2 regions of the Paenibacillus sp. Z3-2 genome follow, and region 2 is predicted to be linked to the other one. Evidence: riboswitches for the same ligand, from Rfam matches in the RefSeq annotation. Region 2 holds a riboswitch; the other holds the start of a gene.
What was found. A riboswitch is a leader RNA that binds a small molecule or an ion and turns the genes downstream of it on or off. The one in region 2 is predicted to bind cyclic di-AMP.
Positions count from the first base shown of each region.

Region 1: another riboswitch for cyclic di-AMP. It lies ahead of M1D71_RS00145 (3D domain-containing protein); the one in region 2 lies ahead of M1D71_RS16585 (3D domain-containing protein).

Region 1 is NZ_CP096397.1:27,392-35,723, reverse strand. Features, by position in the region: gene ispE (4-(cytidine 5'-diphospho)-2-C-methyl-D-erythritol kinase) at 1-34, opposite strand, end outside; gene M1D71_RS00170 (small, acid-soluble spore protein, alpha/beta type) at 184-360, opposite strand; gene veg (biofilm formation stimulator Veg) at 614-889, opposite strand; gene yabG (sporulation peptidase YabG) at 1,043-1,939, opposite strand; gene rsmA (16S rRNA (adenine(1518)-N(6)/adenine(1519)-N(6))-dimethyltransferase RsmA) at 1,999-2,901, opposite strand; gene rnmV (ribonuclease M5) at 2,906-3,451, opposite strand; gene M1D71_RS00145 (3D domain-containing protein) at 3,607-4,791, opposite strand; cyclic di-AMP (ydaO/yuaA leader) riboswitch at 5,063-5,316, opposite strand; gene M1D71_RS00140 (TatD family hydrolase) at 5,558-6,328, opposite strand; gene M1D71_RS00135 (HD domain-containing protein) at 6,665-7,942, opposite strand; gene M1D71_RS00130 (AbrB/MazE/SpoVT family DNA-binding domain-containing protein) at 8,260-8,332, shown strand, end outside.
Region 2 is NZ_CP096397.1:3,696,854-3,705,185, forward strand. Features, by position in the region: gene M1D71_RS16550 (HNH endonuclease) at 223-450, shown strand; gene M1D71_RS16555 (DUF4247 domain-containing protein) at 490-1,227, opposite strand; gene M1D71_RS16560 (DUF4178 domain-containing protein) at 1,239-1,745, opposite strand; gene M1D71_RS16565 (DUF350 domain-containing protein) at 1,769-2,170, opposite strand; gene M1D71_RS16570 (PspA/IM30 family protein) at 2,266-2,937, opposite strand; gene lpdD (prenylated flavin chaperone LpdD) at 3,049-3,390, opposite strand; gene M1D71_RS16580 (polysaccharide deacetylase family protein) at 3,544-4,335, shown strand; gene M1D71_RS16585 (3D domain-containing protein) at 4,450-5,121, opposite strand; cyclic di-AMP (ydaO/yuaA leader) riboswitch at 5,124-5,320, opposite strand; gene M1D71_RS16590 (amino acid ABC transporter ATP-binding protein) at 5,538-6,260, opposite strand; gene M1D71_RS16595 (ABC transporter substrate-binding protein/permease) at 6,247-7,683, opposite strand; gene M1D71_RS16600 (M20 family metallopeptidase) at 7,894-8,332, shown strand, end outside.

The DNA.
Region 1 (8,332 bases), 3.0 Mb from region 2:
TAATTTTAGCAGGCGCTTTTTCGTAAATTTTCAAGGCGTTCACCCGTCCTCACCTTTTCCCTAAGACAACTTAACATATTATATCAAAATGGGGCTGTCAAGTCATTTCTATTCCGCATCTATGGGGAAAAAGCGGGGTGATTCCTGACGGATTTCCCCGCTTTACAATCTGATTGAAACGGATTAGGATTTGCGCGCGGCCTGTTCAGCAAGTTGAATTGCACGTTTAACCATATTTCCTGCATCTTTGGCTTTGATTCCGCCCCAGCCTTCCTGTTGGACCGTGTCATAGAAACCCAGGTCTTTTGCTAGTTCATTCTTCAGATCCTCTGACATGACACTTCTTCTTCTCCGACTCATGAACCATCCTCCTCCTTAGTATCCATCATGATGTGATGAGTTCGTTCACGTTTTAGACAACATGCCCCAGGCCAAGTTCAGTTTCCCACCAATTGCTTAAGAAACTGTTCCTTCACCTGTCCAAATAGTATGCCGCGACCGTTCTTAACTCATTCCTAAGTATGTATGGTTTACCTTAGAGGGCGAATTGGTTGTTTTATGAAAAACAAAAAAGCGATCCGCCTTGTGGGGCGAATCGCCTGTAAAACGATACTTACGTCTCCATATAGGAGCTATGCGTCTGGCTGCCCGGGTCATAGACCATGACTTCCACCGATTCCGTAAGTATATCCGCATAACTATAAGATACTCGCTTGAAAGTTTCTTGTTCCTCATCAAGCTTAACAATAAAAACAGAAGGGTACGTTTCTTCCAATACACCCGTACGCTCAATGGTCTTACGGCGGCCACCATTAGCCCGCAACATAATTTTCTGACCAATATGTGCGTCGAGATTGCGTTTGATATCCAACAGCGTGTTTTTAGCCATTGTCGACGACCACCTCTTTTCTTGTCCATTATACCGGATTTTACAGTCATTGTCAAATCAAAACTAATTATTATATCAGCATCAAAAAGTTGTTGTCAATGAATTTTTTCGCAAACAAAAAAAGCCCCAAATTGGGACTTTAAATGGCCTACATCAGACCGCAGATGGGTTCACTTTTAGCGTGGATAAATCATTTAAGCCCGGCAGACCTACCCGGTAACTCCCACGTGTCTCCACACCACCCACACCTTGGCTACCACTGATGGTATTGTGCAGAACATCACTCATGTTAACTGTATCCCGCACAGATGTGAAGGAGGCCTTCGCTGCCACATAGACCGGATCAAGTGCATGAATAAGAATCCTGCCCGGAGAACTGGCAAAGTTCGCTCCAGCGCGCAGCAGTGCCTCAAAATGGGACTGACAGGCCCCTGCCACGATGGTTAGTGCATCCAGATGACGTTCATATTGTCTGGCCACCTGAATAGCCGCCACAAAATTTTGCGAGTTCTTGTAGCTACCAAGACTATATAAGTCATAGGGCTGACGCGTCTTTAACACCCCATCATGACCCGTAATTACGACGATATCCGGACGGACTTTGGGTAACAAACGGTATAAGGTATCTGCCATTGCAGATTCATGAACATACTGTCCCTCCGCGGGAACGCGTAGTTGTTCATAGAGATCCATGCTTTTTTTCAAATAATTCGGGTCTCCATCCAGATGAAGCACCTTGCCAGGCATTTCAAAATAAGCTGGTTCCTGCTGAGCAGACCAATCCTGCACCAGACCTTCACGATTCCGCTCAGCCTGTTCCTTACGATTCTGCTGCAGGCGGGACAGCGTCTGATGTGCTTTAACATGTGCCTGTCTGGTCTTGGCACTTTGCGGTTCGTAGGGAACCTGTATCAAATCATCCACCGGGGAATCGGCAAGCAGCCGGAACTCAGTCCCTTTAATGACCGCAGTATCCAGCTGGAGGCCTTCCACCCGAAAAGTCACATCACCACCGTATGACTTCCGAACGACCAAGTCTCCGATATTCATCAACGTAATCACCTCTACCCCATCGTATGGGCAGAGACCCGGTTTGGTTCATTCGAATTTTACAGCGCTGCGCGTACCCCTGCTTCCCACATCACGGTGCTGAGTGTAGCATACTCCTGCAGACTTAACGTTTCTCCACGCCGGGAAGGTTGAATACCTGCCTGCTCCAACAGAATATCTGCCTGTTCTCGATTTTCCTTCGTGAAGAAGCGTGCTTTCAGGTTGTTCGAGATTGTTTTTCTCCGCTGGGCAAAAGAAGCCTGTACCACTTCGAAGTAGTGTGCTTCATCAGGAATCTCAACTGGCGGTTGCTCACGCACCTTCAGCTTAATAACAGCCGACTCCACATTAGGTTGCGGAATGAAGACCGTAGGAGGCACAATACAAACCAGCTCCGGCATACTGTAATACTGAACTGCGATGCTCAGACTACCGTAGTCTTTTGATCCCGGTGCAGCAGCCATGCGTTCAGCCACTTCTTTCTGAATCATGACGACAATGCTGTCTACCGGCAGCTTCTCCTCCAGCAATTTCATCATGATCGGGGTCGTTACATAATAAGGCAGGTTAGCCACGACACTGACTTTATCCACGGATGCAAAATCCGTATTAAACAACTCAGCCAGATCAAGCTTCAACACATCCCCATGATGAACACGTACATTCGAATACGGCTGCATCACTTCTCCCAGGATTGGAATCAAGCGCTGATCAATCTCTACGGCTGTGACAGGACCCGCTACCCGAGCCAATCGCTCTGTAAGGGCTCCAATACCCGGCCCGATCTCCAGCGCACCCTTGGACTCATCCAAATCGGCTGCATTAACAATTTTGTTCAGTATATTTTGATCGATCAGAAAGTTCTGACCCAGACTTTTCTTGAATGAGAATCCGTGTCTTTGAATAATCTCTTTGGTTCGCTTGGGCGTTGCAATTTCAATCGTTTCTTCCATGTCTCTCATATGCTCACAATCCTTCGCGTTCAATTTGCGCTAATGCTGTGGAGAACTCTTCCCGTGTAATCTGAAATACACTCAGACGTTTGTGAAACTGCTTACCATTACAATATCCAATGCCCAGCAGATTGCCCATCTCCATACGGCGTGCGGCAGCCTGCGGGTGTACGATAAGTCCTGCCGCAATGAGGTCCTCCCAATCGATGAGGCTTGGAGCACCTTCGTATGAAGTATGTACGCGTTCCAGCGCGTGCCGAATCGCCTCTGGTGAGGCGTTTTCCACCCCGATGTCTCCTTTACGCGTCGCATCGGCTTCCGGAATGAAGGCATGCTTGCAGCCAGGGACCTTGTTCGCAATAATTTTACGAATGCGCTCGCCGGCATGATCCGGATCTGTGAGTACAATGACTCCCCGTCTCTCCTGAGCAAGCGCAATCCGTTTTAGAATGCGTTGGTTGATGGCTGATCCACCTGTTTCTATCGTATCGGCTTGCACAGCCCGGCGAATGGCTACCGTGTCATCGCGGCCTTCCACCACAATCACTTCTTTTATCATGTTCCATTTCTTCCTTTCTAACGCAAAAAGAAGAGGAATATCCTCTTCTCTGCCAAACGGCGGGGGAGACTGAATTCAGACCCCTCCGCCGCATATTCCGCATGAATCATTCATGCAACTATTTTATAGCATTCCCATTTCAAAGTAAAACGATTTTAGTTCGCTTCCGGCTTCACCGGACCGATCACGTAGACCGTCTTGCCTTTCTTACGTCCAAAATTCAGGGCATGCTTCACACTGTCATAATATACATCAATTTTGTTCCCTTTAATGGCACCGCCTGTATCTTCCGCACGACGGAAGCCCAGACCCTCGATATATACCCACCAGCCAATTGGAATGACTTTGGGATCAACCGCAATGGTGCGCCCTTCCGTTACACGAGTACCGGAAGCTGTTTTGGTGCCAATGCCAGGCTCTTCGGAAGAGTAGGCAGTCATGGATACGTTCTTAAGTACTTTGGAGTATTTAAAAGAAGTCCCGGATACGGTAATCACTTTGCTGCCCGAGGCAGATGTTTTCTTCGAGTTCGTTGTTGTAGCCTTTTTGGTTGTAGAAGTTTGAGCCGATACCGTCTGAATCTCAGGTTCTTTCACGACCGGTTTCGCTTTGGTGCCGACAGCAATCACTTTATCTACACGATTATTCGCGACGGATTTGCCGACCATTTTTTTGGAGACCAATTCTCCATCCTGAAATACCTTTTCGATATGCTGTACAAGTGTGCCTTCTTTGCCGTTCACAACGACACGGTTATCCCCTTTGTACAAGCTAGGGTCAGCCGTTTTAATTACTTTGTAAGCGATTGGTTGCTCTACATCCACTGTACGCTTTGTTACACGCACTACACGGATCTTCATATCCGCTTTGATAGCAGTTCCAAGCGCCGGATACACTTTATCATTATTTTCAACTTGAATACCTGATTTTTGAATTGCATCTTCTACCGATGAATCGGTTGTATACAGAGTCTTGGTGTCTCCGTCTGCCGTAATGTTGACTGGAACGGCCCGCTCAATAACGATTCGGTCTCCATCTGTAATTGCTCCATTGAGCGGAATGGATACCTGATCGTGAGGGCTGACTGTGATTGACTGCTCCTCCAGCATTTCCTGAAGCATTCCTGTACGAGTCTCTACCACCTGAGCTTTGCCATCAATAACCAGTGAAATTTGTTTCCCGGCCTGACCGTAAACGACTAACAAGATCATGATTGTAAGCGCAATTGAGAAAATCGCGATCAATGCCATTTGACGCATGTTCTCATGCTTCCACCGCAACGCGAAAGACTTACTGGATGATCGTGACTCATGGGTCTCTTCTGGTTGGAATGTGCCCACTTCTCCGTCCTCCTTCATAGCCTCGTCGTCTAAAGTAATGCATGATGTCTTTGACGTGACTATACCAATTTTTCTACAGAACACAGGTCGGACCATATGACCGGTTCTGCACCATGAACCCATCTTCGCAACATGATGTCATCCTCCTGAATACCTACCGTATGATGACAACATTTCTTTTATTCAAAAACAAAAAAGCCAAAGAAAGAGTGTAAGAGGAACTCTTTCGTGGCTTCCGAATGATTTTGAATATCGGAAATTCATGCACGAGGTTGCCTCTCTTTTTCCGCTTGCGAGGTTAGCTGTCGGGTTCGGGCGAAAGAGAGCCGCCCTATCTTGGGTCACCCGCTCATGGCGGACGCCCTTGAATTCACCCCGAGACCCAAAGAAGAAATCAATTATGGCTTCGCAATTCCTTTCGCTGCTTTTGGGTCAGCGAATGCTGCGCAGCAGCTAAATACACTGCTATTTAAGCCCTATTGGTTCCCCCGCTCTCCGTTAACGGAGACTCAGCGAGACTGATTCATGAAAGTAATGTTGTTTCATCGGAAAGTGTCCCTTTGTTCATCCCCCGAACATCTGTCCAGTTTTCCGCACAACAATTCACTGAAAAGATGATATCCTGTTTTGATGCATGTTGTAAAGCGTTGATCAAGTACGTTTTTCTGAATATTTGGTTAAAATATTGTAATATTCTTGATCTATTTGGATCAAAGGGCAAATTACCTCCGCTTACCTGCCTTTTTCACCTGATTTACTCGATTTTTTAACAAATCCCAAATCGTTCCATGGCATTTTTGGTTGTTATTGCAGCAATTTCCTCTACCGAAATGCCTTTAATTTCCGCTGCTGCCTCTGCAACCAGACGTACATGCGCTGTCTCATTCCGTTTCCCACGATACGGATGAGGTGTCAAATATGGAGCATCTGTTTCAATGAAAAATCGGTCCATCGGAACCTTCGCCAGCACCTCTTTGGGCTGTTTTGCATTTTTGAATGTGATCGGGCCTCCGAAGGACAGATGGAAGCCCATATCGAGACAACTTTTGGCGGTTTCCCAGCTGCCTGAGAATGAGTGCATAACACCACCAACCTCGCCAGCTTTCTCTTCACGCAAAATTCTTATGATATCCTCGTGCGCATCTCGATTATGGATGACAATGGGCATGTTCACTTCACGAGCCAATGCAATTTGTTGTCGTAATACGCGATGCTGCACTTCCTTCGGTGAAGTATCCCAGTGATAATCCAACCCAATCTCACCGATCGCAACCACTTTTTCATGCTTGCATAAAGATGCAATCCATTCCAGATCTCCCTCCTGCATCGTGATCGCATCTACGGGGTGCCACCCTACAGCTGCATATATAAAGTCATATGTTTCAGCAAGTTTCATTGTGGTCGGGATCGTCTCCCGGTTAAAGCCAATGTTGATCATGCGACCAACTCCGGCATCCACAGCACGCTGAATCATGTCCTCGCGGTCCTCGTCGAATTGTGGCGCATCCAGATGTGTATGTGTGTCGAACAGCATCATGTTTGTATCTCCCTTCATGTCGAACTAACGACTATCTTTGTTTAAAAATTCAATGTGTAAAATTCAATATATCATTGCTTCATAGATAAAACATTTTGGTGAATCTGTATATTGCCATCATTACATTCATTGCATCGCAACTACAATATATAGAAGATGTACAGATATTCTGATCTACATATGGCTGATTGAGATGATTCCACTTGCCTGCATTTACAAAATTATGTCGATCTACATATACTGCCCATTAAAGCAGATTACTGTATCATGGAAAATAGCTCTTTTAGAAAGTCTTTTGAACTCAAAGTTTTCACCAAGTTGTACCCTCATCCATCATTACAAGAAATAGGGGCGTATATGGGACGGTAATTCATGAATAATCGCATCCACCTTGTTTTGCGGGTAATACAAATGATGTTTCCCCCGATGCAGCCCACTAATGGACCGGACAATGTCGGATACTTCTGACAACTCATGTAACTTGTCCTGTCGATCGAGCAGAAGAATCTGCTTATCCGTGGATTCATCCAGACGAAACACATCATACGGATTATCCGACGGAAAATCAATTTCAAGATCATATTCGGGATTGAGACCTGCCTGGATAAAAGCTTCCCGAATCTCTTCCATCATTGTCAAGTCGGTCTGTTCAAGCTCTACATACTTATATAACTTGCGATCCATGAAACGTTCGCATAACTCACTCAGAACAGCATCGTCCTCCTTGCGCCACTGCGCAAATGCCGTCTGAATCAAGGCTTCGTCCAACTGCAAATATTCATCTACCGATAGTTCTCCTTCAAATAATTGAGGAAGTGGATCAATCAAGAAGCGGAATTGGAAACCTTCTTCTATGAGTTTTTTCGCTCGCTTGAATATTTGCCGCAATATAATTTCGGAACTACGGGTTACTGGATGAAAGTAAATCTGCCAATACATCTGGTACCGAGACATTAAGTAATCCTCCACAGCATGCATGCCTGACTCCTTGACTACAATCCGTCCATGATAGGGCCGCAGCATGCGAAGGATACGATCAAGATCGATCGTGCCATAATTTACTCCCGTAAAGTAAGCATCCCTGAGCAAATAATCCATACGGTCCGCATCAAGAGGACTAGTCACCAGATTGACTACAATGGGCTGCTCATACGTTTTTTGAATCACAGAAGCCACTTTCTCAGGAAAATCAGGAGCATACCGTCTTAAGATTGCCCCTACTTCGGTATCACCTGTAATGATGCGACAAGTCCAATCTTCATGATTCATGTCAAAAGCTTCCTCGATGGAATGAGAGAACGGCCCATGCCCAAGATCATGAAGTAGAGCTGCGCACAGCGCTACAATCTTTTCGTCCTTTGGCCAATCTGAATAATGACTTCTTTCAAATTGAGAGATGATCTTGCGCGTAATTTCATACACACCCAGTGAATGTGAGAAACGACTGTGCTCTGCTCCATGAAAGGTTAGGTAAGAAGTCCCCAACTGACGAATCCGGCGTAACCGCTGAAATTCAGGGGTGTTGATTAACTCCCATATAATCGGATCTTGCACGTGGATATAATTATGTACCGGGTCTTTAAACACTTTCTCTTCTGTTAGACGTTGTTCCATGTCGACTCACTCCTTTAATTTCTTTTATATTAACGCTTAGACCTCTACGATTCTCCAAACATTCGACACAATATGACGAACTTTGTCGAATGAGGCAGTTTTGTCGTTTTCCAAATCGACAAAGCTGACATTGATGTTTAAATACGAAAAACAGCTTGCAATCCCTTACCACCAGCAACCTTAGGAAAAACAGCCTTAATTTTAAGCTAATTTTAAGGTTGACTGATTTGGGAATCGTTGGTATGATGAGTATCATAAAACATAAAATAATGTCGAATAATGACAATGATAGTTAGCTGAGAGGAGCACTGATTATAATGATGAAATCAACAGGTATTGTAAGAAAAGTGGACGAACTGGGACGGGTAGTTATTCCGATTGAATTACGCC
Region 2 (8,332 bases):
TCATGTGAATGTGAGTTCAGTTTCAAAAGTGTTCTTACCTCCTAAGGACATCTTATCGTTTAAGAAAGTGTAGCCCGAAAGCAGCCCGATGACAAGTACATCGCTCACTGACTCCTGTCACAAGATCTTGTTTTCTTACGGAGCTAACATTCCAAAGCCTACATCCAAAATGAAAGCCAGTATATGTGCTTATAATATAAATGATACAAGGAGGCGTGAACCGTGAGTGACCAATGTGAATTATGTGGAAGAAAACCTGTAAACACGACCATCCATCATCTGACACCCAAAGAAATGGGCGGAACATTCCTGCCAACAGCCAGCCTGTGCATCCCCTGTCACAAACAGATTCATTCGCTATGTTCGCAAATCGTAAACCAAAAAGAACAGCTCCAAGGTAATGTGCCGGCAGAGGTGAATCCGCCTTCCCTTTTCACTGTTCTTAAATGAATGATGCGATTGGTAGCCATGCTTATGAGTGAATGCTTATTATCTTCGCCTCTTAATTCGGCCGCCGCCCACTCTGGTTTTTGGTTTTTTGTAGGATTTCTTAGGTGAATCAAACAACCCACCACTGCTCTTGTTGCGATCAATGGTTCCCTTGCTCTGATCTTTGTTCCGGTTGAATAATCCGCCGCCAGATCCCACGCTAGAATCTTTATCACTTCCGCGCCTTGTAATCGTACCTTTCCGATCCACAGTAATGGGTGGAGCAACCTTTTTGTCATTACTCGTTGGTGTGCGGTAAGATCCTGCACTCGGTTTATACGTATCTTTATTGGTATAACCCCGATATTTGCCATACCCCCGCCCGCCAAATGAATCGAATAGATTACCAATTAATGTGGCGGTCAGGTAACCTTGTAAAAAAGATGAATCGTAGTTCTGTCGAACATATTCCTTTGAGTCCACCTCAACCAAGGTATCCTCCGGCTTGTTCGGATCTTGTTGCAGGTGATAATAATCGTCCTGATACACCAGGAACATACGCTCCGTGTTCTCTGCCGAGATCTGATCCGGTTGCCTTTGCTCAGACAATTCCTGAGCCACTTCCGGAACCGTACGGTCCGAAGCCCGGTACACATAGGACGTTGAGTTACCACTGCCACTAACCGATTCAAGCGGATATGTGTCCTGAACAGAAGGCGCTCCGCACGCGGACAACAGAGACATCACAAGGCTGAGGACCAGCATTAATTTTAATCCATGTGCCAAGCGTTTTTTCATTGGAACCTCTCCTAGCTCGAACGAATCACTTTGATATCCGCAGGAAGAATGGACTCACCCTCATACAGTGTAAATCTTCTGTCTTGCCACTCCACACGAAGAAGCATATTATCATCAGACTGATACTGCCATACCAATTGTTCTCCAGCCTGGCCATAGGGAGTTCTGCCTGCCGTGGATACCATGCCCCCATATTCTTCCTCCAGATGATATGCACGGCCATCCAGATCGAGTAATGTAGGCACCTCATCAGGCGCATCAAGCCTGCCATCAATAGGTGTATATAAGGCATATCGCGTGATCTCCCGCTCTTCAATATGCAAATATCGAAAGGCGGTACCATCCTGCAGCGTAAGCACAACTGCATTTCGAGCCCGATTTTGTACCCGACCAACGACTTCATAAGTGACCAGAGAAACCTCACAGATATCACCAGGTGCAAGCTGTAGCATGGTTTTCTCTGCCTGCGGCGGTTCAGGTTTCGTTAGTATTCCTTTAATACGTTTCCATACACTCATGAGAATTACTCCTGTTCCTTATCTTATAAACAAGCTGCAATAATCAGTGCGCCTACGATATGTAAAGCGCCAGAGAACAACCCGTATCCTGTCTTTCCTTGCTGAATTCCGGTATCCAGATCCAAAGTGGCCCATTTGCGAATCATAAAGTGTACGACACTCTCCAGAATCAACAAAATGATAAAGGATACAACGGAGACCAACAGTGCTTCTCCTAGATGACCAGCCGTAGAAATGGACGTAGCGAGTACATACCCTTGCGCAAATAATTTCATCACCATACGTGTAGTAACTGCCATATTGCCAGCCTTAACTTCAGCAAAATCCTTATATTTCGTGAACAGTGAATCAACATACATCAAAACAAACAGCAAAATCGAACCAGAACCGGTCCAGACAAGCATCGCCAAAATGTTCAAATCCATTTACACAGCCCCCACATATCAACATGAACCGCATTTAAAAGCGAAGGAGAAACGCTCTTCTCCTCCGCTGGTTAACCCTGCTGACAACCAAGGTGTTAGTTCTTATTATCGTACTGTTTCATCAATGCTGCCAGTTCGTCTTCAACAGCCTGGTCTTTACCCAACTTCTCGAACTCTTCATCAAGCGACTTGCCTTTGGATGACATCTCGTTGCTTGCTTCAGCTTGAGCTTCCATTTGCATCATTTTCTCTTCCATACGCTTCAGGCCGGCACTTGCCGTATCCGAGCCAAATCCATTCAACGCTTTATTGATTTCCGTTTGGGCTTTTGCTGCATTGTAGCGGGCTACCAATGTTTCGCGTTTGTTCTTCATTTGAGTCAACTGCTTACGCATCTCGTCGAGCTTGCCACGCAGGTTATCTGCAGAAGCCTTGTTCTGATCATAGCTGGTTTTGTACTCAGCCATCTTCTCTTCGGCAACCTTTTTCTCTTCCAGAGCCCGGCGAGCCAGATCCAGGTTCTGAGCACGTGCCGCCGTGTGCGCCTGTTCTTCACGTTTCTTCACAAGAGCTTCCTGCTCTTCGAACAACTGCTTGAATTTCTTCTCAATGGCGATCTGTGCGGCTACTGCTTTCTCCGCATCCTCGAGATCCTCTTGCATGTCACGGATATATTGGTCCGTCATCTTGATTGGATCTTCTGCCTTGTCAATAATGGCGTTAACGTTAGACATTGTTAAATCACGCAATCGTTTGAAAATGGACATTATGGTACTCCTCCTAGTCGATATTACATCGTATATAATTATACATACGTAACAATCTACAACTCGTTTCAATTTTATTAAATAAAATCAAAACATGCGATTGCCCTTATGTCAGGAAGACTCTTTATCTTTGTTCAGATGATCCTCCATCAACCTCTCTGCAGTTTGCACGATTTCGTCGATCTGCATCCGTGTAATGGAATCAAAATGGATACCCATCATTACCGTAACGGTTACTTTCAGCTGCAGGGCAGCCTTTCGGGCAAGCCGCTCACAGAGCTCTTGTTCCTTATGACCCGGAATATGTACCGTAGTCCCACTAACCCGCTCATGATCCACATAGAACGTGGCTACAGCGCCAATATGCGCCTTTCCTCCGGTAACGAGAAAAACCTTATCCTCTCCTGCTTCAATCACCTGTAAACGTATCGATTTCAAATCATATGTACTCATAGTCATCCACCTATCCTTCTCTATATGTTATATATGGAGGAATTATGGCTTTCATGAGATGAATCGGCAATGAAAATTCTCACACTACGCATAACTTATGGATACCCCGGGCATACCAAGGAGAACGTCATTTTGGAAAAGGAGGCCGTTATTATGCGCGTACGCCTCATTATGCTGATGGTTCTCGTTATTTTTCTCGGAGGATATCATGCTCCAGTTTCATCTCGGGATGCTTCAAGCCCGCCAAGTGAGTCGGTATCAGGTTCAGATTCCGCGGAAGAAGAGCAACTGACATTGGGACAATTACGTCAAAAATATGCCGATACGTTCAAAACCAATGGTCCTTCAACCAAGCAGGTTGCCCTGACTTTTGATGATGTGCCCGATCCACGATTTACTCCGCAAGTGCTGGATGTATTGAAAAAATACAAAGTCAGAGCTACATTCTTCATCGTGGGTAGTCGTGCTGAGAAACATCCGGATTTGGTGAAACGCATGGTTAAGGAAGGACATATCGTTGGCAATCACAGCTATAATCATCCGGAATTCAGTAAGCTGTCGATGAATGCCTTTCGCAAACAAATTTTACATACCGGGGATATTATTCACCACCTCACGGGATATACCCCTAAAATGATACGGCCACCTTACGGAGACATTAATGAGGAACAGCTGAAATGGGCTGCCAGACAGCATTATAGCATTGTGAACTGGAATGTTGACTCCCTGGACTGGAAAGGCCTCTCCAAAGAAAAGGTGAAAGAAAATATCCTGTCTGCCGTGAAACCTGGTTCCATCGTTCTGCAGCATGCAGGAGGCGGTGTGGGCTCTAACCTGAACGGCACGATTGAGGCTTTGCCCGAAGTCATTGAGGAACTGCGTAACCGCGGATATGAACTCGTCACATTGGACGAAATGTTGGGATTGCCTAAGGCCAAAGATTAGGGTGTCCATGATCCGTAAAAGGAAATGATTGCGAATGTTAAAAGGGTGCCTGTTCAATCGCAAGTTAGCGACTGACAGACACCCTGTTTGAATTCATTAGATGTAGTTTGATGTCTACTTCAGAATGTAGAGCTCGATATCCTGAAAACCAAATTTGCTTACGGACTGCTTGCTACCAGGAATGAAGATATCAATCCGGTGACCCTTGATTGCACCGCCAACATCACGTGCTGTGGCTACAAAAGCCTGTTTGGGCAATCCCGGATGGCTGTGACCTGTGACCAATACTTTGGTTCCGAGTGGAATCACACTTGGATCAACTGCAATCGTACCCAGTTCAAGATCATTACCGAAGTAATCCACAGCACCCCATCCTCCATTTTCGGACGGATCTGCAGAGTATGCCGTTGCTTTCACATTGACTGCTTTACTGTAATCAAACGTTTTGCCCCAGGCTTGAACCACTTTGTTATCTGCGTTAACGTCCAAGCTTGCTGTGGTAACCGTCTTCGCTTGAGCCTTGCTTTCCGTAGCGGCAGCAGCAACTTTGTTTGCTTTGCCGGGGATTGTAATTTTCAAACCACCATAAATGTTGTAAGGTGAAATGTCGTTATTTGCTTTAACCAACGTGTTAAGTGCTACTCCATATTGTTTCGATAAGGTGTAGAAGGTATCTCCCTCTTTGGCCACATGAACTGAATCTGCGTGAGCCGGAACGGCTTGGATAAGCATTGCTGTTGTCAATAATGCTACTGCTGTTTTGGCTATACGTTTCTTGTTAATCATGGTCTTCCTCCCTCATTGTGCCTGCGAAGTTAGTTGTCGGATTCGGATGAGGAGCCCACCCTATAGGTTCTTCGTTACATCTGGAAACATTATGTACCCCTAATTCACCCCAAGCAGTGTGCTATCGATCTTCCCCTGCACAATCTGCATCGTTACATCCCCCGCACTCCCTGTCCGGAAGTTTCGGCAGAGTTCAATATATCACAATTTTGTAACCTGAACTTGTAGTAATTCTTACCAAATGATTTTCAGCGCATCATCATCTGTAAGAATACTGGATAATCACGAAATGGCAGATGCATCGATTCCTTAAGATTAAGTTACAGAAAAGTTACTTTTCGACTCTATTAATGTTTATTACGCATAAAAAATAGCGTTACCGACATAAAGTCAGCAACGCTATTTGATCTGTGAATTTAGAGTACCTTAGCAAGAAAATCACGTGTCCGTGGATTTTTGGGTGCTCCGAACACCTCATCTGGTGTTCCTTCTTCCACAATAACCCCGCCATCCATGAACAAGATCCGGTCTCCCACTTCACGTGCAAAACCCATCTCATGCGTCACGATGACCATGGTCATCCCGCCTTCTGCAAGACGTTTCATGACATCGAGTACTTCACCGACCATCTCGGGGTCGAGAGCCGAAGTTGGCTCGTCAAACAGCATTACATGCGGCTGCATGGCCAATGCTCTTGCAATGGCGATCCGCTGCTTCTGTCCACCGGACAGCTGATTCGGGAATGTATCTTTTTTATCGTACAAGCCCACAGTGTTAAGCAGATCAGCAGCAATTTTCTCCGCTTCCTGCGTGGATTGCTTCTTCACTTTAATTGGAGCAATCGTAATGTTTTGCTGTACCGTTTTGTGTGGGAACAGGTTGAAATGCTGGAACACCATCCCCATTTTTTCACGAGTCGCATTGATGTTGTGCTTCGGATCGGTGATTGACACGCCTTCAAAATCTATCTCTCCCGAGGTAGGCTGTTCCAGCAGGTTCAGACAACGCAAGAATGTACTTTTACCCGAACCGGAAGGACCGATAACCACGACAACCTCGCCTTTGCCAATCGTCACGTTAATGCCCTTAAGCACATCGTTATTTCCATAAGATTTGTGTAATTGTCTAACGTCTATCACTTGCACTCAACTTCCTTTCCAGTCGTCCCAGCAGCTTGGACAAAATGAACGTCAATACAAAGTAAATGGCTGCCGCAATGAGAAACGGACTCAATCCTTGATACGTAATGTTTTTGACCACACTTGCCTGATACATAATGTCCACCATACCGATAACAGAGATAATGGAGGATTCCTTGATGATCGTTATGAATTCATTACCAATTGCCGGCAATACGGCCTTGAAAGCCTGTGGCAATATGATGTAACGCATGGCTGCACCTCTGCCCATTCCGAGGGAGCGAGCTGCTTCCAACTGGCCACGATCCACCCCTTGAATACCTGCACGGAAAATTTCCGCAAGATAGGCACCACTATTGATGGAAAGTGTGATAATCCCCGCTTGAAGGGGACTAAAATTAATACCAAATGTCAGGGCCAATCCATAGTAGATAATCATCAATTGCACTAGCATCGGAGTACCCCGAATAACTTCGACATACGCTGTTCCAATCCAACGTAGAATGGCTACATCATGTAGACGGAACAAACAGATGATCAGTCCGATGATCACCCCAAATATTACACCAAGTGCAGATAACAGGAGCGTGTATCCTACACCTGTTGCATAGAAGCTCTTGTATTGCCAGAACACTTCAAATATATTTTGTGATTTGTTCACTTTATCAGCCATCAGGAGACTGGCGTCTGTGACCATTTGTTCGATCTTATTTTCACTTTTCAATCGCTCGAGCGTTCCATTGACCGCACTTAGCAACTCTGTATTCCCTTTACGGATTCCAATTGCTGCTTCTACCTGTTCTTCATCAGGAACAGCAGGAGCAAGTGCAATCACATCATCCAGATATCCCGCAGCAACGGTATCTTCAACGATTGCTGCATTTATACGATTCGTTTGCAACTGCAACACAATATCAGAAATTTTATCGAGCGCAGTAAGCTTCGCTCCTGGGATATTCTGTCCAATCGTCTCTTGAATGGAACCCTTCTGCACCCCTATTTTTTCATTCTCCAGTTCTGCCATCGTCGGATATTTGTCTTTATCCGCACTGCGAACCATGATTACTTGTTTGGACTTGTAATAGGTGTCGGAAAAATCAATACTTTGCTTCCGTTCATCGGTTGGTGTCATTCCCGAGATGACCAGATCCACACGACCGCTCTGCAATGCAGGCAGGAGTCCGTCGAAGCCCATATCTTCAATGACAAGCTCAGCGCCAAGGTCTTTGGCAATTTCTTTGGCAATGGCAATATCAAAACCAACGATTTGATCTTTGCCATCGATCACTTTATGGAATTCATAGGGTGCAAAATCGGCACTTGTACCGAGCACCAGCTTTTTACTGCTTGAATTGTCTGTAGTCCCACTTGCAAGTGCCACAGGAACGGCAGTCGTCAGCAGAACGACAAAGGTCAACAGCATCATAGTGTAACGACTTATCAATTTCAACCTTGTTCTCTCCCCTTACAATACTTTGTATGCTTCTCATGTTGATGACTGAGTCATTATAAAGTACAATGCATGATTATGCAATGTATTTTGACATTACAAATCTTGACTTGTTTCTGAAAAAATGAAGCAAACATGATATAATCAATGAATTATTTTCATTTTTGCATAAGGAGTTTACTAATGACATCTAACAAATCACAGATCCTGACGGTTATTGATCAATATGCTTCCCGTTTTAAAGCCATTTCATCATATATCGGTGCCAATCCCGAACTGGGGAATGAAGAGTATCTTGCTTCTGCCCGTCTAAAAGAAGAACTGGTCTATCACGGCTTCACTGTAGAGGCTCCAATCCTTGGACTGGACACAGCCTTTATTGGAACCTATTCAGCCGCCAAACCCGGTCCTACCATCGCATTACTGTGTGAGTATGACGCGTTGCCGGAGATCGGTCATGCTTGTGGTCACCATCTGATCTGTATGATGAGTCTTGGGGCTGCTGTTGGGCTAAAATCCATTCTGGATGAAGTAGGCGGAACCATTAAAGTGTTTGGTACACCCGCTGAGGAGACCCGTGGTGCCAAAGTTCCTATGGCTGAAGCAGGCTTGTTCGATGACT